Regions from separate parts of the Undibacterium sp. Dicai25W genome, predicted to be linked through region 2. Evidence: predicted binding sites of a transcription regulator. Region 2 holds the regulator's gene; the other holds the start of a gene.

Region 1 (10,880 bases), on a different contig from region 2:
GCTTGATCCTGGAATGTAGTATAAAAAGTTAAACTGGTCATTCCAAGTTGACTTTCCTTCTGTAGCAGTTGCGATACGGCGCAAGTAGCGATGTGCTCCCCAGAGTCGGAACGTTGCGCATAGACACGTAAGCTTCCGCCATGCGTCGGTAATTCTTCCACATCAAATATGGTCAAACCATTAGCCGCAAAAATACGCTGTACTGCGGTCAGAGACAAGTACGAATAATGTTCATGGTAAGCAGTGTCAAACTGCAGTCCCTGTACCATCTGCAACAGATGTGGGAATTCGAAAGTCGCCGTGCCGCTTGGCTTAAGCAAGGTAGCAAACCCAGCAACAAAATCATTGATATCAGGAACATGCGCCAACACATTATTGGCTACCATCAGGTCGGCTTGCCGTCCTTCGCTGGCGAGCGTAGAGGCTAAATCTTGGCCAAAAAAATCCGAAAGAATTTCTATTCCTCGCTCTCTCGCCACAGCAGCGGTGCTGGCGGTAGGCTCAATACCATAACAAGGAATATTCGCCGCTTTAACATACTGCAGTAAGTAACCGTCATTGGCAGCAACCTCGACGACACAATCTTGTTTACCAAGTTTAAAACGTTCACACATCGTTGAAACATATTGCTCGGCATGCTTTAGCCACGTGCTGGAGTAAGAACTGAAGTAAGCATATTCGTCGTCAAAAAGTGCCTCCCGTCCGGTAAAATCTTCAGTCTGCACCAACCAACAACATTCGCAGACCAGTAAGCGTAAAGGCAACCACGTTTCGGAAGCATGTAACTGTTCTGGTCGAAGATAGGCATTCGATGGAGGCGCAGTGCCTAAATCCAGCAAGGTGTTATTCAATAGTGCCTGACAATGTCTGCATTTCACAACTGAACCCCTTTAAAATCGTCAGTCAACAATGGATGTGATTGATCTCGCCCGGACAATTCTTGCACTGGCAATGGCCACACTATGTTCAAGCGCGGATCTGTCACTGACAGCCCGGTTTCTGATCCGGATGAATAAACCTCGCTATGACAATATAGCAGATCAACCTCGTCCGTTAATGTCTGAAAACCGTGCGCAAAGCCCTGCGGAATCAATAATGAACAATGATTTTCTGCAGATAGCCGCTCAGCATGCCAGTGTAAAAAAGTTGGCGAGCCTTTGCGCACATCGACAACCACATCCCATATTTCACCTCGCAAGCAAGAAACCAGTTTCATCTCACTGTGTGGCGGCAACTGAAAGTGTAAGCCGCGAACCGTTCCCCGTTTTTGTGTATAGGTGTGATTGATTTGCCTTACTGCGCCTCGCCAACCAGCCGCACTCAATTCTTCATCGCAAAACATTCGTTCAAAAAAGCCACGCGCATCTCCAAGGGGGAGGCGTTTCAACAATGTTAGCCCAGACAAAGGTGTTGAACTCTGTAGAAATCGTTCACTCATACAACCGCCTCAAAGGCCGCTATATCGTTAAGACAAAGCTGATACGCACCTGCGCCATCAGCGAATGCACGGTACCATTGCATGCTCATTGTGACAGCGTGGTTGAGGTCGAAACGTGGCTCAATTCCCAACATGTCACGGGCCTTATCCACATTCAGACTCAGCAATGCGGCTTCGTGCTCGCCTTCAAGTTGACTCGCATACTTAATTTCACCGCTACCATACGCTTGTCGTGCCAGATCTATCACCTGCCGTACCGTTGCATTAGCTTCTGGCGAGGGTCCAAAATTCCACGCCCCACCAGGAAGCTGTTGACTTACCAACGCCTGTGCGAGCCTCAAATAAGCGGACACCGGCTCAAGCACATGTTGCCACGGCCTCACCGCCTCAGGGCGTCTTATTTCAAGTACCTGCCCCGATTGCCACGCTCTGATTGCGTCCGGCAACAACCGATCTTCCGACCAATCACCACCACCGATCACATTACCCGCCCGTGCGCTGGCAATTTGAGTGCCTTGATCACTCAAATATGCATCACGATAACTTGCAATAATTAATTCTGAAGCCGCTTTACTTGCGCTATATGGATCATGCCCACCGAGTTCGTCGTTTTCGCTGAACGCATGACCATGTTCCGGATTTTTATAAACTTTATCCGTCGTTACCAACAGCGCAGCTTTGACAGACTCCAAACCGCGCAATGCATTTAAGACATGCACGGTACCCAGCACGTTGGTCGCAAAGGTCTCTACTGGCAGTTTATAACTTTTTCTGACCAATGCTTGTGCAGCGAGATGAAAAACAATTTCTGGCTGTGCCGTGTGAATGAGTGAAGTGAGTTTGTGCTGTTCGCGAATATCACACACGTGATGAGCAAGAATTTTTTCTACTCCTGCCGCAACAAATAAAGAAGGCTGAGTCTCTGGTGCAAGCGCTATGCCAGTCACCTTCGCACCCAATTGATGTAAATAAATGGCCAACCAACTTCCCTTAAAGCCAGTATGTCCGGTCAATAAGACGCGGCGCCCGCGCCAGAAATCTTTGTCTAATCTCATTTCCACGTTTTCCAGGGGGCTCTGCCTGACTGCCATAACTCTTCGAGCAGTGTTTTTTCACGCAAAGTGTCCATAGGCTGCCAAAAGCCGCTGTGCTCGAACGCTCTCAACTGATCTTGTTGAGCAAGATTTGCAAGCGGTTCCAATTCCCAGCTCGTTGTATCATCGCTGACGAAATCAATCACCTTTGGTGACAAGATAAAATAGCCACCATTAATCCAACCGCCATCACCACGCGGCTTTTCTATAAAGCCTTCAACCTTATCCCCATCCCTCAATAATGCACCATAGCGTCCTGGAGGCAAAACAGCAGTAACAGTGGCTAGTTTTCCGTGCTTTTGATGAAAAGCAATTGATGCCGCAATATCGACATCGGACACGCCGTCACCGTAGGTAAAACAAAAAGCTTCTTCATCCTTAAGATAGTTTGCAACTCGCTTAAGACGACCGCCAGTCATAGTTTCAGCTCCGGTATCGACCAAGGTCACCTTCCAAGGCTCAGCATGTTGTTCATGAACCTCCATTTGATTATTCGCCAAATCGAAAGTGACGTCCGACATATGCAAAAAATAATTGGCAAAATATTCTTTGATGATGTAGCCCTTGTAACCACAACAAATCACAAAATCATTGATGCCATGCGCCGAATAACTCTTCATGATGTGCCATAAAAGTGGATATCCGCCCACTTCAATCATGGGTTTCGGACGAAGATGTGTCTCCTCAGAGATTCGGGTTCCCAATCCACCTGCGAGTATGACGGCTTTCATACCGATTCCTTTTCGCAATAGATTTTCCACATCTGACGATAGGCATTTTCGACATCATGAGCAAATAATTTTTCATCCATTAACGGAGACTTGATCAATTCAGCGCGCATATTTTTTCTCAAATGCTGAAGCAGTTCGGTATCGTGAGCAAGTGTTAATACTTTTTCTGCATACTCCATCTCTGAATGCGCAATCCATTCTGGATGACCTGCCGCACCAAGAATACTTGAACCGATGCGCCCCACAGAGGGACGATCAGCCAAAGTAACGAAAGGAATACCCATGAACAACGTCTCAATCAACGTTGTGCCAGAGTTATGTGGAAAGCAATCGAGGCCAATATCAATTTTTTGCAACGGTAACCATGATGGCGAAGAATAACCAATATCAAGACGTGAACGCTCGATACCATGCTTGATAAACCGGGCTGCAACCTCATCCTGAATTTTCGGATCGGAAAAATCACTACTACTAATCACTAGTCTTGAGTTTGGCATGGCGTCAAGAATAGCAGACCACACTCTGACCACTTTGTGCGTAATACGATTTGAACGTGACAACGTACCGAAAGTAATAATGCCATCCTTAAGGAATGGGGATTCATTCAGACTGACAGCAACACCATATGGCCGATAAACCACAGAACTATTCTCGAGACTCCAGAGTTTTTCGGAGAAAAGATGATCACAGTTGGTATTTGCTATGTACTTATCCGTTAAATAATAATCTACCGCTGTCAAACCAGTCGTATAACCAAAATCCAACCAATGCGCTGACACCGGCGCTGGCTTTCTTGCTAATACACCGAGTCGGTTATTCGTCGAGTGGCCACTAATATCAATCAAAATATCAATCTGATCCGACCGTATCCTATTGGCGACCTCTTCATCACTCATGCCTTTTGTGTCCACCCAGCAATCTACGCACGCTTTATATTTCGCCGTCACATCGTCTTCACTTGGCGGATCTGAGTAAGCAAAAACCTCTAGTAGGCGATGATCATGGTTCTCCATTAATGGCAGTAAATGATATTTGCAAACCTGATTGTAAAAAGCTTGCGAAATATAAGCGACACGCAAGCGCTTATCTGGATCACGCTTATTTTCAAAAGGGCGCCAGGTGTGATGAAAAGGCAGGCCAAATTTTTGGTTAAACTCCTCATAGGCGCCGTAGATGACTTCAGCAGGTAGGTCTGGATGATTATTCAACGCGAACAGTAATGCGCTGTAAATTCTGCGAGTCAAATCTGCTTGCGATTCCTGAACGAATAACAGGGCTTGCATATAAGCCTCAATGGCACCATCGAGTTGATTCGCTTTTTGTAGCGTATTTCCGTATGCAGACCAGATCCTTGCGTTATCTGTTGATTTGGAGAGCGCCACATTTGCAAGATCAACAGCGTCCTTTACCCTGCCTGCATCAGCATACAAATTAATCAAAGATGGATAGGCGGACATCAAATCTGGCTGCAATTCAATTGCCTTCTCATAGCTGGCAATGGCATTGGCAAATTGCATCGTATCGCTATAAGCGATCCCGATATTATTGTGAATCAAGGCGTGATCGTAGCCATTTTTCAATGCAATAGAAAAGCATTGAATGGCGTCATGTGGTCTTCCCAACGCACGGTAAACATTACCCAAATTATTATTCCCCATTGTCGACAAGGGGTCTAATTTTATTGTCCGCTCCAGAAACGGGAGTGCCTCGGCATACTTTCCCTGCATATTTAAGATACCGCCCAGACTCAGCAAAACACCAGGGTTATTTGGTTCGCAGCTAACGGCTTTCCTTCCCGCATCAGCTGCCTCATCAAATCGTTGCTGCTCAAACAGACTAATAGCGAAATAATTCCATGCAATGCCATCTTTGGCGTTTGCCTTGGTCAACCAAAGACTTATCGCCTCCATCAGCGTCAATTGTCGATGGAGTAAGCACGCATCGAGTAACGCGTGGCAAACTTTTACATCACCCGCCGATCCCTTCACAACAGAGAAGTAGTGTTGCAAAAAGGTCCATGCACGATCAAGCTCAACGGATTTCAGGCTGATTTTTGCCATGAGGAGATTCGCATCAGGATGAAGAGGGAAAGTATCCAGAATCTCCAGACAAAGTTGCCTTGCGCTCTCGAGCTCATTGTTTTTAAACAATTGCCTGGCATCATTAATACCGACTTTTTTCGCTTTTGAAGACTTCATCAACTTTCCTCATCAATGGTGGCTCAAGCACCGCACTAATCAATACCCTCAAAATACACCTAACCCGCCGAAATAATCGCTTCCACGCAGATACAATTGCACATCAAATACATTTTAACGATGTATTTTGTTTTTCATACATCAAACAAAAGCATTAAAACAGTGCAATTTCCACCCTAAAGTATTTTAAAACCTTGCCGTCAAGCGGAAAAAGTCTCAAAACTTAAGCAAAAAAAATAATATTTATTTGCAGAAATGTCCTAAACGTTTTTAAGACTTGACCGTAACCCTAAACAACGGCGGTGCAACAGTCATCAGGACAGACCAAAGTTTGAGGCTTAAACCCCGAATTAAATAACTTAGGCAAGGAGTATTAAAATGTCTTCATTCATCAATACCAATATCGCATCGATGGTTGCCCAAAACAACCTGAACACATCACAATCATCATTGCAAACTGCGATGCAACGTCTGTCCTCTGGCTTGCGCATCAATTCCGCTAAAGACGATGCCGCTGGTCTGGCAATTTCTCAACGTATGACTTCACAGCTGGGCGGTCAAAACCAAGCTGCACGTAACGCAAACGACGGTATCTCTTTAGCGCAAACTGCTGAGGGCGACTTATCTCAAATCGGTTCTAACTTACAACGTATTCGTGACTTGGCAGTTCAGGCAGCCAACGGCACAAACAGCGCATCTGACCGCGCAGCGTTGAATAATGAAGCAAGTCAGCTGATCTCAGAAATTAACCGCGTTGCCAGCACATCCAACTTTAACGGTGTGAATTTGCTCGACGGTACTTTTGCAAACCAGACTTTCCAAGTTGGTGCCAATGGCACAGCAAATGATCAGATCACTGTTGGTGCGATCACCAGCGCGAAATCCAGCTCACTCGGTGTTGGTTCTGGCTCAAGCTACTCATCTTCATTAGCTGGCGCATCAGATACAGCGACAGCACTCGGCGCTGGCTCTTTGGTTATCAATGGTGTCAATATTGGCGCGACAGCCGCTGATGGCGTGTCTTACAAAGATTCCGCTGGTAGCGCTATTGCTAAAGCGGCAGCCATTAATCAATCCACTGGCAGCACTGGCGTATCCGCTACAGCCCAAGCAACTTTCCTGGCTGGTACAGCGATCACGACAAAAACATCCTTGTCTGCTGGCGATATTAAAATTAATGGTGTCGACATTGGCGCCGTATCCTCAGCAACGACAGTGGTTGAACACGGTTCACAGATCTCTGCAGCGATTAATGCAAAATCTTCTCAAACTGGTGTTACTGCAACCTATGACACGACAACAGGCGCAGTCAATTTGAGCGCAGCTGATGGACGTAACATTACGATTGAAAAATCAGCCAATGCTGGTGCAAACGATACTAATACCGGCCTCTCAACTGGTGGCGCTGCCGCTACTGTTTATACTACAACAATCGCAGCAAACGTCACATTGAGTTCAACAAGCCAAAATGGTATCCAGGTTGCCAATGGTACAGAAGCGAAATTGGTTGGTGCTGCAGCAACATCAGGAACTGCTGTTGCTGCAGGTGACGTGACAATTAACGGCTACGATATTGGTGCCGTTAAGTCTGCCGCAAGTGTTGATATTCAAGCACAAAACACTGCGGACGCAATCAATGCAATTACATCGAAAACAGGTGTTGCTGCATCAGCTGACTCAAATGGTAAAGTAACACTCGTTTCCTTGACCGGCGGCACAATCAACACTGTCGTTACTGCAAACGGTGCAACAGGTACAGGTATCACTACTGGTACTACAGCAACAAAAGCAAGCGTCAGTGTTGCTGCAACCGATATTGGCTTAAGCACTACAGCAGTAGCAGCAACAGTAACCGTTGGCGGCGGACTCTCGTCGCTGGATCTGACATCATCAGCTGGCGCAACATCCGCATTGGCAACGATCGATGCTGCCCTAGCATCTGTCAACAGTTCACGCGCTTCTTTGGGTGCTTACCAAAACCGTTTCACTTCCGCAGTGACCAGTTTGCAAACTTCTCAGTTGAATTTGTCATCTTCACGTAGCCGTATTCAAGATGCCGATTTCGCTTCAGAAACTGCGAACATGACACGTGCTCAAGTGTTACAACAAGCTGGTACAGCAATTTTGGCACAGGCTAACCAACAACCTAACGGTGTTCTCGCTCTGTTGCGTTAATCAATCGCCTGATAAGCTATTGATGTAAAACATTCCCCTGATCAGCAATTGATCAGGGGAATATCACTTTGAAGGACAAGATCATGGACATCCCTTCGATTGGAAGTAGCATTCCTACCGGGCAAATTGCGCCCGATAGAAATGCCAATATTGCAGCGACAGCTGTTGTGCCTGACAATATAAGTCAACCTCAACCAACAACACCCCCAGCCGATCCCGCAAAAGCGGTTGACAAAGCCCAGCTGCAACACGCGGTCTCCAGCATTAATAAATCATTGCAAGACAAAGGTCAGGATGTTCGATTCAGCGTCGACCAGGACAGCAAACGGGTGGTAGTTAAAATCATCGACCAAAACACAAATCAAGTACTACGTCAGATTCCCACCGAACAAGCCCTTGAAATATCTCAATCTTTAGATAAATTACAAGGATTGCTGATCAAGCAGGAAGTCTGAATGTAGCGCATGATGGCAGACGGAACCGTTAGTTAATTCATCCGACTCTGTCATTTGATTGCTTATTTTAAAAATAGCGGGGAAATACCCCTCTGTCATACAAATTGGAACCCCGCCAGATTTGATACAGTAAGGGCTAACAAAGGAGAATTATTGTGTCCGTACAATCAACCGGCATTGGTTCAGGGCTTCCAGTCGACAGCATTATTAGTAAGTTGATGGCAGTTGAGAGTCAGCCCTTAAAGGTTATACAACAAAAACAGGCAAGCTATAACGCTGATGTCACAGCCTATGGCGCTCTGAGTAGCGTCATTAGCGCCTTCCAAAGCTCCTTAAGCACACTAAGCAACCCTGCTACGTTCAATAATTTAACAGCGACCGCAACAGACGCATCTGTTGCTACAGCAACTACGACGAGTGTTGCAACTGCAGGCAACTATAGCCTGAATGTGACCCAATTAGCGCAGGGGCAATCTATTTCCAGCGCAGGCCAGGCTTCAACCACGAATACGATAGGAACTGGTAGCAGTACCACAGTGACTTTCCAGTTTGGCACGATTGCTGGCGGAACATCTGCCAATGGCGTGTATTCAGGCGCGACCTTTACCCAAGACGGAAGTCAGGCGACAGGCACCATTACTATTGATAGTAGCAACAATTCTTTGCAGGGCATACGCGATGCGATTAATAACGCAAAAATCGGTGTAAATGCATCGATCGTGGGTGATGGCAGTGCAACGCCTTACCATCTTGTTCTCGCATCGGCAAGCACAGGCGCAACTTCAAGCATGAAAATTAGCGTGAGCGGTGACGCCACATTGCAAAGTCTGCTCAGCAATGATCCTGCTGGAACACAAAATTTCAAAGAGATTAATACAGGTCAAAATGCCAATTTAACGATCAACGGCATCCCTGTCACCAGCACCACCAACAATATCAGCTCATCAATACAGGGGGTTACGTTAAAGTTAGCAAAAGTCGGCACAACTTCAGTCAGCATCGCCGCCAATACAGCGGCGGTTACCACAGCAGTTACGTCCTTTGTCAATGCATACAACAATATTAACAGCACGATATCGCAACTTACATCGTATAACTCAACAACCAAGGCCGCTGGTGCCTTATTGGGTGATCCTACAGTTCAAACCATCCAAAATCAGCTGCGCAGTAGCCTGAGCAATGCGGTCAACGGACTAGGTGGTAATTTCACTTACCTGGCCCAGATTGGGATTACATTTCAAAAAGACGGTTCGTTAGCTACTGACGCAACCAAATTGCAGTCGGCGCTAACGAACCATTTTACAGATGTAGGCGGACTCTTTGCTGCGGTTGGCCAATCGACGGATAGCCTGACTAGACAAGTAGGCTCGACTAATGCAACGACGGCGGGCAACTACGCCTTGAATGTCACTCAGATTGCAACGCAAGGCACACTGGTTGGAAATACAAACCTAAATAGTGCAAGCACAACAATTGCAGCGAATACTTCCATTAACTTTACATTGGATGGCGTCACAGCTGCCGTCAATCTGCCAGCTGGTACCTACAATGCGACTCAACTTGCCACTCTGGTGCAGTCATCCGTCAATGGCACGTCTAATTTTTCCAGCGGCGGCTTATCAATAGTGGCATCGGTTGATAGCAACGGTTTCCTTAATCTTAGTTCTGGTAGCTACGGCAGCAAGTCGATGATTAGTCTTGCAAACGGAAGCGGCACCGATATTTCAGCATTGACTGGCACATCCTGGTCGGGCTTTGCCGGCAAGGATGTGGCTGGCAGTCTCAATGGCGTAGGGGCAACTGGCTCGGGTCAGATTCTTACTGGCGCTAGTGGATCAGCATCTGATGGGCTTCAAGTTATCGTCAATGGTGGTTCTACCGGAAATCGGGGGACAGTTTACTTCTCTCAAGGGTTTGCATACAAGCTTAACAATGTTGTCTCCAGCATTATTGGCACCGGAGGTTTAATCCCCAATGCAAATCTTGGATTCAATAACACGTTGAAAGATCTGCAAAAACAGACCGACACATTGAATGCTCAACTCACTGCTACGCAAGCGCGCTTAACAGCGCAATATACGGCTCTCGATAGCGTTGTTTCAAGCCTGCAATCGACAGCGAGTTTTTTGACGTCACAACTTGGCATTCTTAACGGTACCACGAATAAATAAGTAATTTACCAGTCACTCGCGAAGGACTAACTATGTTTGGCTCATCAAAACTATATGGCGCAAATGCTTACACCAAGATCGGTGAAGAGACTGGTGTCATGGCCGCCGATCCACATAAATTAATCGTCATGCTGTTCGATGGCGCGATCATTGCCATCGGCAATGCCGTGCAACAGATGAAAAATAAAGAAATCGCAAAAAAAGGTAAATCAATATCACACGCTATTTCGATTATTGATAACGGCTTAAGAGCGAGCCTTGACAAAGAAGCTGGTGGTGAAATCGCAAAAAACCTTGATGCACTCTATGAATATATGAGTCGTGAATTATTGTTGGCAAACGCTGGGAACAAGGAAGAGAAGTTACTGGAAGTTCAAAACCTGTTGCGCGATTTAAAAATAACCTGGGAAGCAATCAAGCCAGCTTCAACGGCAGCACCGTCGGCCCCTCCACCGACGACAAATTACGACCCATTACAACCAAAACAAACCCACGCATTTGAGGCCTGATTTAGCATGGAAAGCATAGAACTTATCTCTTTATATGAAAATGTGGCAGTCATTACCGATCAGATGCTGCGTGCGGCGCGTGAGCGAGATTGGGAGCTACTTTGCCAAT
Region 2 (10,880 bases):
TTGAAGTTTCTACATAATTTTGTTGAAGAGTTCCTGCGCCATTTGATCCCGGAGCGTTCGTCGCAGGAGCGCCTGACGCCGCAGTCTCGGCATATAGATTCCCACCCAAAGACTGAAGACCAGTTGAGTTGATAAACGTTGATAATTGCAAAGATCCGACCTGTACAGGCGCAACAGATCCTGGCTGGGTGACGGACACAGTACCATCAACCGCTACAGTAAGCGTTTGAGCATTTGCAGGGATAGTAATAGCTGGCTGAACAACATAGCCGCTTGCAGTAACCAATTGCCCTTGATTATCCGTTTGAAACGATCCATCGCGCGTGTATGCCGTAGTTCCATCTGGCATCAAGACCGAGAAAAAACCATCACCTTGAATCGCAATATCCTTAGCATTCCCGGTTTGCTGCAAATTACCCTGAGTAAAGAGACGCTCAGTAGCAACTGGACGCACACCCGTACCTAATTGCAAACCTGACGGCAATTGAGTTTGCTGCGAGCTTTGAGCTCCTGGTTGACGTATGGTTTGATATAACAAATCTTCAAATACCGCCCTCGAACCTTTAAAAGCGGTCGTACTCACGTTGGCCAGGTTGTTTGAAATAACGTCCATCTGCGTCTGCTGCGCGTCAAGGCCTGTTTTTGCAATCCATAATGAACGTATCATTTGTACTCTCCTGCGCGCCATCCGCGCTAATTTGGTCTAAAGCCATTATCAACGAAGATGCATTAACCCATAGTCAGGATCTGCGTCGCTTTTGTGGCGTTATTCTCGGCATCGGTAATCAATTTCATTTGCATTTCAAACTGACGCCCTAAATTTATCATCGTCACCATAGAATCGACTACACTCACATTACTGCTCTCAAGCATATCAGACGCCACCGATACAGCCGGATCGGCATCAGTTGTGCTTCCGTCTTTGGTCTTGAATAAACCATCATCACCGCGTACCAAATTTGATGCTGGAGGATTTGCCAATTTAAGGCGACCAATAACTTGGATTGAATTCGGTGACGAACCACTAGGAATACTCGATATAGTTCCGTCTTTTCCAATGCTAATCGGTGTACCCGGAGGTAAAGTGATCGGCCCGCCCTCACCCAATACATTCAAACCATTTTGGGTTTGCAATACGCCATTTTCATCCAGCTTCAAACTACCATTTCTGGTTAGCCCTTCTGAGCCATCTGGCTTTTCAACGACCAACCAACCAGCTCCTTGAAGAGCGACATCCAATGCACGACCGGTTGGCTGCAAAGGCCCGGGAGTAAAATTTGCACCCACGGTAGAATCAACCACGAATGTTCTGGTTGGTAATTCTCCACCAATGACAGGAATGGCACGAAATGAATCAAATTGCGCACGAAAACCAGTCGTGGTGGCGTTGGCCAGATTATTGGACGCTGTTGCTTGCTGCTCTAAAATATGACTCGCACCGGTCATCGCGGTGTAAACCAAGCGATCCATATCAATTCCTCTTTAATCTGGCGAAAAAAACCGCACATCAAATCCAATAACCTATTAGCGAAGATTGACCAGAGTTTGTAACACTTGATCTTCCGTTTTAATGGTTTGCGCGTTCGCTTGATAGTTCCTTTGCGCGGTGATCATTCTTACTAAGTCGCCGGTCAAATCAGTGTTCGAGTCCTCTGTAGCGGAAGATGTCAAGGTACCCAAGGCTCCTACCGCAGGCGATCCAACCAAGGCCTGACCAGAAGCTGCAGTCTCCCCCCATTGATTACCACCTAGTGATTGCAAGCCATTTGGGTCGGTAAAATTTGCCAAGACAACCTGCCCCAACACTTTTGTTTGTCCATTTGTATAGCTACCAACAATCGTGCCATCTTTGCCAGTATTAAAACTAGACAACTTACCTGAGGCAAAACCATCTTGCTTCATGGTGCTGACGCTGTAGGGTGAGCCGTACTGTGTCGAATTCGTTAAATCAAATTTAATCGCGAGAGGCGGCGCTGAATTAGTATTAATCGGCGATACAGCGATGGTCGGAACCGGCACCCCCATTTTAAACGCGTTAGGACTCGTCGCAGAGAAAGACGCTGACGACCAGGTACCAGCGACGCTGGTGTTATATACGCCCACCAAAGACCCCAAATTATTAAATCCAGCAGTAGCCAATGGGACCGGAACCACCGACGTCGAGGGCGCAATTGGTATTGTAATTTGACCACCATTACCGTTATCAAACAAACTACCATCCACTGTCGCGTACACTGTCCAGGCAGAAGCAGGTCTGGTCAAAGTCGGAGGTGTAAGTGCAGCTTGGGCTGGAATCGTTGCTGGATCAACTTTTACATAATAGGTCTGTACCACATGCGAATTACCCAAGCTATCGTAGACCGTCGTCGACGTTGAACTATTGTAAGTCGTCGCATTAGTCGGATCAAAGGCGGTTGGTGTAATCACTGGCGGTGTTGTTACTGGCAACACTGTCCCCGGAACGTTGAGAGTGGAATTAAAATTCATCACCGCGTTGATCGTGGAAGTCTGGTTTGGGGCTAAATCTGCGGTATTGATGTTGATAGGAACTGGGGATCCGGTCGAGAGAACGCCATTCGTATTTGCCGCATAGCCAGTCAATTGCGAACCTTGAGAATTGACGATATAACCGTTTTTATCCAATTGAAATTGACCGTTGCGTGAATACGTTACCGCACCATTCGTCGTCATCCGAAAAAAGCCATTTCCATTAATAGCAATATCCAAAGGATTACTCGTTGTCGATACGTTACCTTGCGTGAATTGCTGCTCCACTCCAGCTACGCGCACACCAATACCGATGGCATTCGCTGATGCACCATTTAACGAGTTAGCATACACATCAGAAAACTGCGCCTGTGAGCTTTTAAATCCGACGGTTCCGGCATTTGCAATATTATTACCAATAACGTCCAATTGCTGCGACGCCGCACTTAAGCCACTCAAACCTTGTTGAAAACCCATGATTACTCTCCTGCGGAACAATAAATGATCAAAACATCACCGCGTAAATTTAAAAACAATTAGAAAATCTGAACCACACTATTCATTGCCACAGAACCTAAATTAGCTAAGTTCAAGCTTACCCCCTGAGCTCCAGCTGAAACACTCGACACCATGCCAAATTCCAAATTAGTCGGCGTGACCGCCGAAGCCCCTGATGACGCCTTAACTGAGTAACTGTACTTACCTTCTGGTGCGACGCCACCCGCATCAGTAGAACCATCCCAGCTCAATGTTTGTACGCCTTGCGACATCTGACCCAAATTAATTGTTTTTACTACAGCACCGGCAGCATTGGTGATTGTTACAGTTCCGCCCGAAATATTTTGCGGCAAATTGAGGCCGTAAGCGCCTGCTGTTGTGCTCGCGCCAGCAGCATTCGTTGTCTTTGTCAATTCAATCGAATTTCCTGGCACCAATACACCATGACCAATCATATTTGCGGCTTGCAAACTCTGCCCCGCCTGAAAATTCGCATTCATCGCATTAATTGAAGCGTTAACTTGATTAATACCAGTAACTGTTGACAATTGCGCCAATTGACTAGTGACCTGCGCGTTATCCATTGGATTCAAAGGGTCTTGATTTTTCAACTGCGTGGTTAACAAAGTCATAAACTGATTTTGTGCCGTCTGAATCGAATTGGCCTGTGCTTTTGCACCATTCATGGTTGCCAGCAAGCTAGGATCAACCGTATTTGTCTGTATAGTCGACATCTCAAATCTCCTTTATGGGTCTCACTGACCCAAAGTAAGTGTCTTCAAAAGCATGGCCTTTGCTGAATTCATTGTTTCAATGTTGTCCTGGTAAGAGCGGGAGGCTGAAATCATGTTAACCATTTCTTCGACGACATTCACGTTAGGTGATGCAACGTAACCTTTTTCATCTGCAAGCGGATGAGACGGGTCATACATCAATTTAGGAGGCTTTGCATCTTCAACAACGTCCGTCACTTTAACGCCAGTAGACGCCGTTCCGTTCATAGGCACAGCCGCAAAAATGACCTGCTTTGACTTGTATGGTGTACCGTTGGTACTCGTTACGCTATCCGCATTGGCGAGGTTACTCGATACAGCGTTCAAACGCTGAGCTTGCGCACTCATCGCTGAACCAGCAACATTAAAAACATTAAATAGCGACATAACAATTACCCCTTATCATCCCCGATTACTCTTATGTAATTCCACTCAACCCTGAATAGCAGCAAGCATATTGCGTATTTGCATGTTAATCATCGTCAAGCCAGCCTCATATCGAACCGCGTTATCTGCAAATGCATTTCTCTCGACATCCATATCAACCGTATTGCCATCCACGTTCCCCTGCACCATATTGCGAAACTGAGGAGTAATACCATCCAAGGTCCTTGTCGAATCCAAATGCTGGTCTGATGTTTTGGCTAAGGCAGTTGCTGATTGATGCGCATTGACTTGCAATTTACTTTTGAGCACTTCATTGAAATCAATATCGCGAGCCTTGTAGTTCGGGGTGTCAGCATTCGCAATATTGGATGCAAGTAATTGCTGGCGTAACCCGCGAACTGATAAGGCTGTTTGTTGAAACTGCATCAAGTCATCTAGCTTGCTCACAACCCATCCCCCTCATCAGAAACTCAAATAATACTTTTCTCTTCTTTGCATGATAGGTGAGATGCCACCAATTCAAATCGACAATCAAAGGCAAGAAATACCCCTTATTTGTTAGATCGAGCGTCGTAACATTGACTAAACTGAGTGCGTTGGAATGCTGGTACTACTGAAAGTAACTATGAACCGTTTAGCAAAATTCATCATGGCCCTGATTGGCTTGCCATTATCGATTTCGCATCCAATGGCAGCAGAAATGACTGAGTCCAGACAAGATCACGATAGAATCAGGCAAATCGCTAGTGAATATTTGCAGCAACTATCGACTGCACAACCAGGAGTGGCTGACATCTCAGTCGGTCCTGTTGATAGTCGTCTGAATTTATCTGAATGCCAGGCTTTGGTTCCTTTTCTGCCGACTGGCAGCAAAGCTTGGGGAAAGACGACCGTTGGAGTCCGCTGCACTGCACCAAGCGCATGGACGATTTACCTCAGAGCAAATGTTCAAATTACCGCAGAATACTACGTGGCAGCACATTCCTTAACAAAAGGACAAGTTCTGGCGATTGACGATCTCAGCAAAATCAAGGGCGAAATTTCAAACTTACCCGTTGGGTTTATCAACAATCCCGACCAAGCGATAGGTAGAGCAATACAAATATCAGTATCTTCTGGCACCCTTTTGCGCCTCGACTCACTTAAAAATCCTGCCGTGATTCAACAAGGACAGTCCGTACGGGTCATTAGCAGAGGTAACGGTTTTGAGGTAACCACTGATGCACAAGCAATAACCAATGCATCAGAAGGACAAATAGCTAAAGCAAAAACCGCAAATGGTGTTACGCTGAGTGGGGTCGCGAAAGCAGGTGGAATCATTGAAATTAGTAATTGAACTCAGAAAATAAGTGGCTACGCCGCAATTTTTTCATCAACATAACTAAAGTTTAAAAATACCGAGCCGATAACCCGAATGTAGAAGTAGATAATTCCCACTATCGAGGGTATCGCTGTGAAAATTGATGACATACTAAATAAAACCGCTACGACGCCGGCATCCACCGGTCCGCAGCAGGCGCGCGCCGATGTTGCGCAAGAATCGACGGTAGCTACACCAGCCGCACCAAGTACGAATGTGCAGTTGTCGCCGCTATCATCACAATTACAAGCACTGCAAAGCACACAAGCTAGCAGCTCTGTATTTGCGACAAAAAAAGTCGAAGAAATTAAATTGGCCATTTCAGAAGGCCGTTTTCAGGTCAACTCTGAAAAGGTTGCCGATGGTCTTCTGGAGTCCGTGAAAGATTTAATCAACTCAAGAAAACGTTAAAAATGACACAAGCAAGCGCACAAGATATCGCTATCCAACAAAGCCTGACAGAAGAAACCGAAGCGATGAATGCACTTGCCGCACTACTCAAGAAAGAGCAGTTAGCGCTATCTAACGGCGATTTAAACACTCTCAATCAGACCACGGCAAACAAAAGTGATTTGTTACGTCACATTGTAGAACTTGAAAAAACACGAGGAATCCATCTCAGCGCTCTCGGTTTTGCCAATAAACCTGAAGGAATGCAGGATTATTTGAACAAATATCCTGACAACATCACGACGGCGCAACTTTGGAAAGATTTATTGAGCGTTTCAGAACAAGCCAAAGAAGACAATCGGACCAACGGCCTGTTAATTAATCGCCGGCTATCGCAAAACCAGGCTGCTTTAGGTGTACTCGGCCACGGCAATAGCGCAGGCGCGCTTTATGGGCCAACTGGGCAGGCATCGCTAGGCTCAGCAAACATCAAGGGCACAGCTCCCCGCTAAAACAAAAACAAGGCAACGATAAGAATAAAGCTCAAAGTGATTTGGGCTTTTTATTTGACGGGAACATCCACCACAGGTTCAGGCAATACAGCTAACACCGTCACAGTCACACGCCTATTCCTAGATCGACCCTCGGGAGTATCATTTGAATCTACCGGTTGCTTTGCACCTTGCCCGACAGCTGTTACCCGATTTTCATCGACGCCATTTTCAGTTAGCAAACGAGCTACAGTACTCGCACGGACTGCAGACAACTCCCAATTTGACGGAAAAATAGAATTTTTTATAGGTATATTGTCCGTATGCCCTTCGACCTGTATCGCATGGGTATCAATTTTCAATACTGAAGCAATTGCGGTCAACGCCTGAATAGAGTCCGCGCTTAATTTTGCCTCCCCAGTGGGAAACAGCAGACTTGCATTAATTTCAATCGTGACGCCGCGACTAGTCTGTGTGACGCGAACTTTACCCTCCCTGACCAGCGGCTCCAGTACCGCCATAATATCGCGCGCAACTTCGGTCATTTGACTGCGCTCTCTACGCAAAGCCTCACTCGCTCTTTGCTTCACTAGCGGCAGCGGCGCTAGCTTGAGTAAATCTTCGGGGGTAGCCGTCGTCAAAGTTGGGGAGACTGGCTTAGCATTACTAAATGCACCAGTGAGTGAATTTGACAAAACACGGTATTTACCTTCATTGAGAGACGAAATAGCATACATCACCACAAAAAAAGCAAAAAGCAAGGTAATAAAATCAGCATAAGAAACCAACCACCGTTCATGGTTGTCAGGTTCCTCATGAAATTTTCTTCTCGCCATAGATGAATGCCTAGTTTTTGTGGTTAGCGACACGCTCTTCTACAACCCTGGGGCTATCACCCAAAGCAATACTGTAGAAAATATCAGACAACATCTCTCTGCGAACAATTTCTTTGCTAATAATTTCTTTGAGCTTATTACTGACAGGCAAAAAAAGTAAATTAGCCAAGCCGACGCCGTAGATCGTTGCCACAAAAGCAACCGCTATACCACCACCCAACTTTGCCGGATCAGTTAAATTTTCCATTACGTGAATTAATCCAAGTACAGCACCCAAGATGCCTATCGTGGGAGAATAACCGCCTGCAGATTCCCAGATCTTTGCCGCCTGACGCTGCTCCATTTCAAACAAAGAAATATCAACATCCAAAATATCCTTGAGACGCACCGGATCAACGCCGTCAATAACCAAACGTAAGCCTTTACTGATAAATGGATCTTTGGCTGTATCCATATACCGTTCAAGACTTAAGAAACCTTCTCTTCTGGCAACAACACTCCATATCAATGCGTCCTGAACGTTCTTCCGACTATTGTCTGGCGGTTCAGAAATGACCCAACGCAACATAGAAACACCGCGTTGAAACGTAGTCATCCGACTTTGCAACAATACTGCACCGATGGTACCAAGGACGACGATAACAAATGCAGCAGGCTGCAAGAGAGATGCCAGATTACCGCCCTCCATCAATTGGCCAGCACCGATTCCAATCACGACCAGAAGAAATCCCGCTACGCTAGCCCAGTCCACGCCTTCTCCCTTAAATAAACTCTGAGCCTGGCAACTGCCTGGCTATGTAATTGAGACACCCTGGATTCAGAGACTCCCATGACCGCGCCAATTTCTTTGAGATTTAATTCCTGCTCGTAATACAGCCCCATGAGCAGTTTTTCCCGTTCAGGCAAATTATCAATCGCACCGATCACCGCATCCCGAAAATCCTCGTTGAGCAAGTCTTGTAATGGGTCTCCCGAACTATCAGAGCAATAGTGATCTAAAAAGTGTTCTTTGGTATCAGCATCATGAAAGTCTTCATAGTAAACAAGTTGATGTCCACCGCTATCACCTAGCATGTCCTGATATTCGCCTAGCGTCAATTTCAGAGATTTTGCCACCTCTGTTTCAGTTGGGGGTCTGCCAAGTTTTTGCTGCAAGACATTCATTGCAGTTTCTATCTTACGCATACTTTGACGTACGCCTCTAGGCAGCCAATCGGTATTACGCAATTCATCAAGCATTGCGCCACGAATGCGCTGCACCGCATACGTTTCAAATTGCGCGCCATGCGTATCTTCGTAGCGATTAACAGCGTCTAACAAGCCTATCATGCCAGCTTGCACTAAATCATCCACCTCGACGCTTGGAGGCAAGCGTGCTTTCAACTGGTAAGCCAAACGCTTAACCAGAGGCGCATGCTCCCTCAGGAGAAAATTTTTATCTGATTTTCCGCTAGCGGTGTACATAGTAAATTAAATTCCGAGACCGACACCAAGCTCAGGTACACCCTCAAAAGACATAACAGAACAAGCAGAATTAACAAGCTGTGCCGCCAAGCGAGAAAAAGCAACCGATGCGCGTGCTTTTGGAAAAGCATCAATCACCGACTGCCCCAAACTGGCAGCCTTCCTGACATGATCATCTTCCGGGACATATCCAATATAGTTCAAAGGTACGGCAAGATAGCGATTAGCAGCTTGCGCCATATTCGTATAGATCAAAGTTGCCTCCTTTTCGGACACCCCAGAAACCAAAATACTAAAAGAACGCCTACCTAATCGACCACTCATCCGCTTAATTAAGCCGTAGGCGTTTTTAATCGCCGTCGGATCTGAAGACACCTGAATTACCACCTCGCTACTATCTAAAGCAGCGAGAGGAAAAGCATCATCCGCGTCAATACTGCTATCAACAACAACCAAATCTGAACGATGGGTCACAATATCAAAAACTCTCGCCAATCGCCTAGAAATTTCTGGCGTCAACCCTGAGAGCATATGCGCTTCACGCGATAACATCGTTACCGACAGTCCTGACGCTACTATTTTAATAGCATCTTGCATTGTACGCTGTTGTCGCGCGACATCCAATAAGGTCTTGCTTTTTTGCGCATTTAACCATGCCCCGACGCTATTTCCAGAGGATCTTGCATCCAACATCATTGTTTGCTGCCCCTGGCGCGCCAAAGAGACGCCCAAATTCACCAACATGGCACTTTTATCGTCCTCTTTCAGCGCTGACAAAAACGTAAACACACGCGGCTTTGGTACTGCCAACATACGACGCAAACCTTCTGCCTGATCAATATTAACCAAAGGACACCTCCTCAGAAGCAGACGAGATTTGCCCCTTAGACGTAGCAACAGCGGCAGACATCAACAATGGCAATTCCTCATCCAGGTAGCGAAATGCCGCAGTTTCTCGCTTCAGTTTGAAAGCGCGGTCAATCAAGTGCTGTTTATTCGCTACATGTAAATCTTCAGGAACGCGTTGACCGCTGGCAACATAATACAAAGTCAGCTTCTGACGTATAGCAATATCCAAAGCACCACCTATGGTCGCCGCCTCATCGAGTTTAGTCAAAATACATCCAGCCAGTCCAGTGCCTTGGTACGCGCGTACCACCTCACTTAAGGTCTCGCCAGTAGAGGTCGCATTCAGACATAACAAGCGTTTTACTTCAGCATCCGCACCAGACAACATAGCAACCTGATCTGTCACCATTTTGTCGCGCTGACTCACACCAACAGTATCAATTAATACAGTATGTTTATTTTTGAGCTCGGACAACGCAATACGCAAATCGCTTTCATCTTTTACCGCATGTACCATCACGCCCAAAATTTTCCCATAAATGCGCAGCTGTTCATAGCCGCCAATACGATAGCCATCAGTCGTGATTAATGCCAATTTTGATGGACCATGACGCATTACACAACGCGCTGCCAGCTTCGCTGTTGTCGTTGTTTTGCCAACGCCAGTGGGGCCTACCAGAGCGTACACCCCACCCTTTTCCAAAATCTCACTCTCATTATCAATGGCAGATAAATTGCGCGCCAAAATAGATTTAATCCATTCTATGCCGCTTTGAGCCGACTCATTATCAGGCATCTTGCCCACCATAAAACGCGATAAACTTGCACTCAAACCAGTAGCTAACATTTCTCTGAGTACTTCTGCTTTTTGTGGTTGACGCTGCTGCGTATTTGCCCACGACAATTCGGCCAATTGCGATTCAAGCATGGTGCGCATAGAACGAATTTCGCTCATCATGTCTGACATTTCATTAGCACTGGCAAACGCTGGTGCAATCCGTGGCTGCTCAATCACTGCTTGAAAGGCAGGTGTCGAGGATGACTTGCTCTCCGCACGAAAAGGCGGAGTAATACGCGGCACATCGGGCACTTCGGCAATGCCGCTACGGACACTCACAGCCGGAGGAATAGCATTGACCACATCGCCTTCCATCGCCAAAATTTCGACCTTACCGTCAACATTACGATTCGATAAAATTACTGCATCGGCACCTAATGCCTCTCTCAGCATGCGCAGCGCTTCACGCGACGTATTGGCAGTAAATTTTCTTACGTTCATGACTGACCTCCGACAAGACTAGTAACTTTAATTGTTTTTGTTTCTGGTAATTCAGCGTGTGACAAG

The links. The regulator FliA, encoded in region 2, starts transcription of late flagellar genes. The targets are predictions, from matches to a motif close to CTAAAGTTTNNNNNNNNNNNGCCGNTA.
Region 1: the regulator FliA is predicted to act here: its motif matches at 5,638-5,664, upstream of ACO0KY_RS07095 (flagellin).

What each region holds. Positions count from the first base shown of each region.
Region 1 is NZ_JBMPOQ010000004.1:202,322-213,201, forward strand. It holds gene ACO0KY_RS07070 (methyltransferase domain-containing protein) at 1-878, opposite strand, end outside; gene ACO0KY_RS07075 (dTDP-4-dehydrorhamnose 3,5-epimerase family protein) at 875-1,438, opposite strand; gene rfbG (CDP-glucose 4,6-dehydratase) at 1,435-2,493, opposite strand; gene rfbF (glucose-1-phosphate cytidylyltransferase) at 2,490-3,263, opposite strand; gene ACO0KY_RS07090 (tetratricopeptide repeat protein) at 3,260-5,461, opposite strand; gene ACO0KY_RS07095 (flagellin) at 5,840-7,636, shown strand; gene ACO0KY_RS07100 (flagellar protein FlaG) at 7,720-8,091, shown strand; gene fliD (flagellar filament capping protein FliD) at 8,247-10,262, shown strand; gene fliS (flagellar export chaperone FliS) at 10,295-10,771, shown strand; gene ACO0KY_RS07115 (flagellar protein FliT) at 10,778-10,880, shown strand, end outside.
Region 2 is NZ_JBMPOQ010000006.1:45,234-56,113, reverse strand. It holds gene flgG (flagellar basal-body rod protein FlgG) at 1-667, opposite strand, end outside; gene flgF (flagellar basal-body rod protein FlgF) at 730-1,470, opposite strand; gene flgE (flagellar hook protein FlgE) at 1,525-2,964, opposite strand; gene ACO0KY_RS08990 (flagellar hook assembly protein FlgD) at 3,024-3,719, opposite strand; gene flgC (flagellar basal body rod protein FlgC) at 3,741-4,145, opposite strand; gene flgB (flagellar basal body rod protein FlgB) at 4,191-4,571, opposite strand; gene flgA (flagellar basal body P-ring formation chaperone FlgA) at 4,771-5,481, shown strand; gene flgM (flagellar biosynthesis anti-sigma factor FlgM) at 5,599-5,916, shown strand; gene ACO0KY_RS08965 (flagella synthesis protein FlgN) at 5,919-6,407, shown strand; gene motD (flagellar motor protein MotD) at 6,458-7,222, opposite strand; gene ACO0KY_RS08955 (flagellar motor protein) at 7,233-7,973, opposite strand; gene ACO0KY_RS08950 (RNA polymerase sigma factor FliA) at 7,955-8,686, opposite strand; gene ACO0KY_RS08945 (MinD/ParA family ATP-binding protein) at 8,693-9,535, opposite strand; gene flhF (flagellar biosynthesis protein FlhF) at 9,528-10,814, opposite strand; gene flhA (flagellar biosynthesis protein FlhA) at 10,811-10,880, opposite strand, start outside.